2 linked regions of the Magnetofaba australis IT-1 genome follow. The protein of the gene in region 1 interacts with the protein of each later gene in a pairwise test. Links are inferred from orthologs where the notes say so. Each region holds a gene or a part of one and is shown on either strand. Other genes may lie near its edges.

The links.
Region 2: the proteins of MAIT1_RS11055 (region 1) and bioB interact in binary tests that used the Escherichia coli proteins (3 or more experiments, as listed by UniProt). The link is inferred for Magnetofaba australis IT-1 from one-to-one orthologs.

What each region holds. Positions count from the first base shown.
Region 1 is NZ_LVJN01000019.1:398,183-401,279, reverse strand. What follows is about bases 111-2,889. They hold MAIT1_RS11055 (class II glutamine amidotransferase), read left to right. Parts: upstream 111-954; coding sequence 955-1,824; downstream 1,825-2,889. Other genes in these bases: MAIT1_RS11050 (efflux RND transporter permease subunit), read left to right, coding at 1,927-2,889; MAIT1_RS11060 (4Fe-4S dicluster domain-containing protein), read right to left, coding at 111-745. Outside these bases: more of MAIT1_RS11060, read right to left, coding at 1-110; more of MAIT1_RS11050, read left to right, coding at 2,890-3,097.
Region 2 is NZ_LVJN01000021.1:251,055-254,371, reverse strand. The notes cover bases 268-3,266. They hold bioB (biotin synthase BioB), read right to left. Parts: upstream 2,291-3,266; coding sequence 1,244-2,290; downstream 268-1,243. Other genes in these bases: MAIT1_RS19880 (alpha/beta hydrolase family protein), read right to left, coding at 3,089-3,266; bioC (malonyl-ACP O-methyltransferase BioC), read right to left, coding at 2,262-3,092; MAIT1_RS19895 (hypothetical protein), read left to right, coding at 733-978; MAIT1_RS19900 (hybrid sensor histidine kinase/response regulator), read right to left, coding at 268-495. Also shown: more of MAIT1_RS19900, read right to left, coding at 1-267; more of MAIT1_RS19880, read right to left, coding at 3,267-3,317. UniProt on the Escherichia coli protein: Catalyzes the conversion of dethiobiotin (DTB) to biotin by the insertion of a sulfur atom into dethiobiotin via a radical-based mechanism.

The sequences.
Region 1 (3,097 bases):
CCTCCTGTGTGGTGCACACGCAGGTGGGGCAGACCATGGCGCAGGCGCCGCAGGTGAAGCAGGCCGCGCTCCACTCCCGCCAGCTCCACTGCGCATCGCCGCGCGCCTGTCGCCGCGCGCGTCCATTCTCCAGCATGCGCGCGCGCAGTTGCTGGCGTCGTTGCAGCGCCAGGCGATCCGCCGGGCGCGGATGACGGAAGCGTTTGCGATCCAGATCGATCAACGCCGCCCCCGACTCGCCATTGACCGTCACCCAGAAGCGATCCTCCAAACTCCACAGGAACAGATCATACACGGCGTCACGGGGCTCCGAGGCCACTACCGAGTGGCAGAAGCAGGCGTCGTCAGGCAGACAGTCGGCACCGATCAGGCGGGTGGCGGCGCGGCGTTGAACATAGCGCTGGTCGGCGATGCGCGCGCCAAAGAAGCGGTCCAACAGGCTGATGGCGCGCAGATCGCACGGATGCAGCCCGAACAGCACCGTGGGCGCATCATCCACCGGCGCCGGATGGTAGCCTTCGGCGTCAAAGGTGAAGAGGGTTTCGTTGTTGGGCAGAAGCAGTTTTTTTGGCGGCAGCATGGTGCGCCGCGCCTCGGTGTCGGGCGGTCCGATGGCGCCGTTTAAGGGGCGCAATGCGCACAGCCCCTCCGCCTCCACCGCAGTGGGGGCAAACACCTGCATCTGTTCGCGCACGGTTTGCAGGAACGGTCCCAATTCAGCCTGTGGCAGAATCCACCCGCTCATGACGCCCTCCCAGGAGCCACACCCTGTTACACACACTTTTTATTATCGGCCCATCAACACAGTTTTTCAATTCAGATCGACACTCTGAATCCCGATTTCACAGAGGGTTTTCACGCACAGAGCGCGCGGTCCAAAACTTTACAATTGCGTCATAATTGTATAGCGTCTTACGACATATTTTCATTCGTTTGGAGCTGCGATACCCGACCATGTGCGAACTGTTCGGCATGTCCGCGCGCCTGCCCACCACGGTGCGCCTCTCCCTGGAGCGTTTCGCCCGGCATGGCGGCGCCGAAGGACCACACAAGGATGGCTGGGGCATCGCCTACTATGAGGATGGCGACGCCCTGCTGCTGCGCGAAGCGCAGTCGGCCAGCAGCAGCGGCTTTGCGCGTTTCGTGGAAGATTACGAAATGCACAGCGAGTTGGTGATTTCGCACATCCGCAAGGCCACCCAGGGCGGCATCGCCCTGCGCAACACCCAGCCGTTCGCCCGCGAGATGGCCGCCCATCGCCACATCTTCGCCCACAATGGCGAGTTGCCCGGCATCGAGCAGGTGGGCTGCTTCCACCTGGAGCGCTTCTTCCCGGTGGGCGACACCGACTCCGAATACGCCTTTTGCAGCTTGATGGAGCGCATGCGCAAACTGTGGCAGGGCCACGGCGACGCCCCAGGCCCCATCCCGTCGCTACAGGCCCGCCTGGATGTGGTGCGTCAGTTCGCCGAAGATATCTCCCCCCTGGGACAGGCCAATTTTCTCTACAGCGACGGTTATGTGCTGTTCGCCCACAGCCACATCCGGCGACAGGACAGCGGCGAGATCAGCGCGCCGGGACTGCACCTGCTCTGCCGGGTCTGCGATGGCCGCCCCAGCCAGCACGGCAAACAGAGCAAACTCACGGGGTTGGAGCTGGGCCCCGGGGTCAGCGGACGCCCCAACCGCATCGAAAAACAGGCCGCCGCGCTGGTCGCCAGCGTGCCGCTCAGCGACGAACGCTGGCGTCCGCTGCCTGAGGGGGAGGTGATCGCCCTCTCCAAGGGACGACTCATCGCCCGCGCCAACGCGCAACCCACCTGACTTTTGCAGCCTTCGCGCACGCACGTAAAGCCATGACCTGTCTGGCCGGAGTGTGCTAAAAAACCAGGATTTCCCGATCCTGCGTCGGCTGTGGACCTATTCATGAAAAAAACACTGCTCTCCCTCTACGACAAAGCCATTCTCGCCCGCCCCATCCTGACGCTGCTGATTATAGCCGCGTGCGTGGCTTGGCTGGGCATCCAGGCGCAAGCTTTGCGCATCGACATCTCCGCCGACTCCCTGGTGCTGGAGAACGACGCCGATCTCAACTACTACCGCTCCATGAGCGGCCGCTATGCGGGCGACGACTTCCTCATCGTCACCTACACCCCCAAAGCGGACCTGTTCACCCAGGAAACCCTCGCCGACCTCAAGCAACTGCGCGATGAACTGGCGGCCATGGAGCGGGTTTCGTCGGTGACCAGCGCGCTGGACGCGCCGCTGCTGCAGAGCCCGCCGGTGACCCTGGCTGACATCCAGAAGGAGACCCGCACCCTGCTCACCCCCGGGCTCGACCTGGAGATGGCGCGGCGCGAGCTGACCAGCAGCCCGCTCTACAGCAATCTGCTGGTGGGCAAATCAGGCAAGACCACCGCCATCCAGCTCAATTTCAAGCGCGACCCCATCTATGTGTCGCTGCTCACCGAGCGCGATCAGCTGCGCTCCAAACGTCTGGAGCCCGGCTTCAGCGCCCAGGAGCAGCAGCGCCTGGACTCGGTGACCCTGCGCTTCAAGGAGCACTCTGACGCCCTGGCCGACCAGGAGGAGCGCGACATCGCCGCCATCCGCGCCATCATGGCGCGCCACGCCGATAAAGCCACCCTGCACCTGGGCGGCGCGCCGATGATCGTCAATGACATGATCCACTTCGTGCGCCACGACATCCGCACCTTCGGGCTGGCGGTGTTGGGCATGCTGGCGCTGCTGCTGTGGATCGCCTTCCGCAGCGCGCTGTGGGTGATTCTGCCGATGATTACGGCGGTGGCCGCCAGCGTCAGCGCGGTGGGGCTGTTCGCCCTGTTCGGCTGGAAGATCACCATCGTCTCCTCCAACTTCCCGGCGCTGCTGCTGATCTTCATCCTCTCGCTGTCGATCCATCTGGCGGTGCGCCATCGTGAACTGCATCGCCTGCACCCCGACGCCGACCAACGCTTTCTGGTGCTGGAGACGGTCAAAAGCAAATTCACCGCCTGCCTGTACATGGTGCTGACCACGGCGGTGGCGTTCGGCTCGCTGGTGGTCAGCGGGGTGCGCCCGGTGATCGACTTCGGCT
Region 2 (3,317 bases), on another replicon or contig:
GCGGATTGGCGCCAGCGCCCACAACGAGGGGCCGTGCTCATTGAGCGCGTTGGTTTCGCGCCACACCAGAGGCAGGGGGTCGCGCAGGGCGGCGGCCAGCTGCGCCGGGGTGATCCACCACGGTTCGGTGTCCACCGTGGCGCGCGGGGCGCCGGCGGCGTCGAACAGAATCATCGGCGCCTGTTTGCCCACCAGACGCGTTTGCGCCAAGCGCGCCTCAATTTGCGGTTGCGCCGTCTCTTTGGATTGCAGATCCGCCGCCCATTGGGGATTGGCGGCCAGATCCTGCAGGATGGCGCGGCGTACAGCCACGGCGTCGCGCAGCGACTTGGTAAAATCGCTCACCAGTCCACGCTGCATCTGCTGGGCATGGTGGGAGAAGCTGACGTTGAGCGCGATCAGCGTGAGGCCGGTGGCCAACGCGCCGACAATGCTGACAGTGACCAGCAGAGCGATGACGGTGATGCGATTGAGCGAAAGTTGGGCAACATTCATGCGCGGCCCTCATGCCACAGCGCCGGGCGCCCCGGCGCGCGCGCCGAGGAGGGAGTGGAATCGACTGAGTCGGGAATGGCGGGGAGCCCATCGGGGCGAATCCTGTTGTCAGGATACCCCAAACGAGGGGAATATGGAGGGCAAAAGCAGGCGAATCTTCTGCTTTGTTCAACTCACGTAAAGACAGATCGATGTTGGCCCAGAGCGGGTCTGTGGCCACAGCAGCAGGAGAGCAGCATGAGTGACGCCCCCATCAGTCCCCCGGACGCCGCGCAGATCGCCTGGGCGCGGGCGCAGGGTTATGTGTTGAGCCGCACCGGCGCGGGCGGCGCCGAGGAGCTGCTGGTTTACGATGCCGGCGATGGCTTGGGCGGCTGTCTGGATGAGGTGGGACAGTTCCTCTACGTCAATCCCGAGACTCAGAGCGACCCGGCCCGCTGGCGCGCCCTGCACGCGGCGCTCAAAGCGGCGTGGGAGGCCTAACAAGTCTGCACGCGGGACGATCCGTTCCCAATAGAAATTGATATTTTCAATTGCCAGTCGTGTTGCTGAGGCGATGCCGCTATTCTAGATCGGTTTTGCAGCAGCGATTTTTGCGGGAGGTGGGATGGCGCTTTGGCGCACGGCAAAATCGCCTGCAGACTGGAATGCCGCTACGACGCTCTGGGGGGAGTCGGTCGTGGCGGAGTGGGGCGCAGAGATCACACGATCTCTGCGCCCTTTGCTTTTTGTGGCGGGGAGGGGTGGATTACTCCTCCTCCACGCTCTCCACGAAGAAGCCCGCATCCTCAATCATGCGCCGCGCCGCCTGGGCCGCATCGCCGCCCACGTTGAGATAGCCCTCGGCGAAGATCGAATTGGCCGGATAGAGCGCCAGGGAGGCCAGGCCGCGCAGATTGGCTTCGCGTCCGCCCGCCGCGCGGATCTCGGCATCGGGGTTGATAAAGCGGAACAGACACAGCGCGCGCAGGCAGTAGTCCGGTGTGAGCTGATCCACCTCGCCCAACTGCGCGCCGGGCACGTAGACGTAGAAGTTGAGCGGAATGGAGCGGGCGTTTAGTCGCTTGAGGGTGCGCGCCACTTCGATGAGATCCTGCGGCGGCTCGCCCATGCCCATGATCATGCCGCTGCACACCTCCAGCCCCACCGCTTTGGCCTGAGTCAGGGTGGATAAACGGTCGGCGTAGCCGTGGGTGGAGCAGATCTTGCCGTAGTGGCTCTCGGCGGTGTTGAGATTGTGGTTATAGCGATCCAGCCCCGCCGCTTTGAGTTGCGCGGCCATGCCCTCCTCCAGCAATCCCGCCGACAGACACACCTGCACCGGATAGGTCGCCTTGATGCGGCTGATCAGATCCGCCATCTGCTCCACGCGTTTGGCCCCGGGTCCGCGCCCCGACTGCACGATGCAGTAGCGATACGCTCCCGACTCATACGCACGGCGCGCGCCGTCGAGAATCTCGTCGTCGGATTTGAGACTGTACTTCTCAATGGGCGCGTCGCTGTTTTTGGCCTGGGCGCAGTAGTTGCACTCCTCCGGGCAATAGCCGTTTTGCACATTGTTGAGAATGTGCACCCGCACCCCACGGCCAAAGTGGGCGTGACGCACGGCGAACGCCGCCTGCAGCAGCGCCAGCAGGGGAATGGACGCATCGGTGAGCAGGCGCAGGGCGTCGGCCTCGGCGATGGGCTCGCCCGCCAGCGCCTGGCTCGCCAGAGCGTCGCAGAAGGGGTCGCCGCTGGTCGCGCGGGGCCGTGTGGCGCCGGACTCAGTGGATGGGGCCGAGGTCGTTGTCACGGGTATAGATTCCATAGAGCACATGATAGGTGACCGAGAAGCCGCCGCCGCCGTCGCGCGCGGCGGCGGCGCGCAGCAGGCGACGCATGGTCGCCGCCGACAGCGGGCGGTGGTCCAGAGTGGAGCGGTGGGCGCCCACGTCGCGCAGACAGCGCAGGAAGGCGTGCGCCGAGGGGTGCTGTACGTCAACGCGCTCTTCGTCCAGCCACCCTTCGCCGCCAGCGGGCCACAGCTTCTCCATATCGTCCAGGGTGGGGAAGTGGGGACTGCCGCACGCCGCGCTCTGCCGCGCGCAGGCGCGGCGCCACTCCTGAAACGTCTCCGCGCCCAGGGTGGCGAAGGCCAGATGTCCGCCTGGATTGAGCAGACTGACCAGTTGCGTCAGCGTGCTGGCCAGATCGGCGAACCACTGGAACGCCATGCTGGAGACGATGAGGTCAAAGCCGGGTTTGAGCGCGCACTGCTCCCCATCCATGGCCACGAACTGACGCCGACCCGGCAGTCCGCCCAGGTGCGCGCGGGCGCGGTTGAGCATGTTGGGGGAGATGTCGGTGAACAGGAAGTCGCCCTGCGGCCAGCGGCGCAACACCGGCGCGCTCAAAAAGCCGGTGCCGCAGCCGATCTCCAGCACCCGCGGCGCGTTGGGCAGCTCCAGCTCCTCCAACTGCGCGTCCAGCTCTTCGGCGATGTGGCGCTGGGTCAGCGCGCGCTGGTGGTAGCCGTGGGCTTTGGAGAAGGCGTGGGCTACGCGCTTGTTGCGCCGGGCGCGCCGGTGGGTGGACGGGTCGAACAACTGGGTCATGCCAGGGTCTCCAAAAAACGCATCAGCGTCTGCGCGCACTGGGCGGCGCGCGTCAAAGGCAACATGTGGCCGCCATCGGCCATCCAGTGGCTGATCTGCGGATCATCGGCGCACGCGCCATAGGCGGCGCGCAGCATGCTCGGGGTCATCACCGGGTCGTCCTGGGCGGCGATGAGGCGCCAGGGCAGGGGGGTGGCGGCGAGGGCGTCGCGCGCGTCCCAGTCG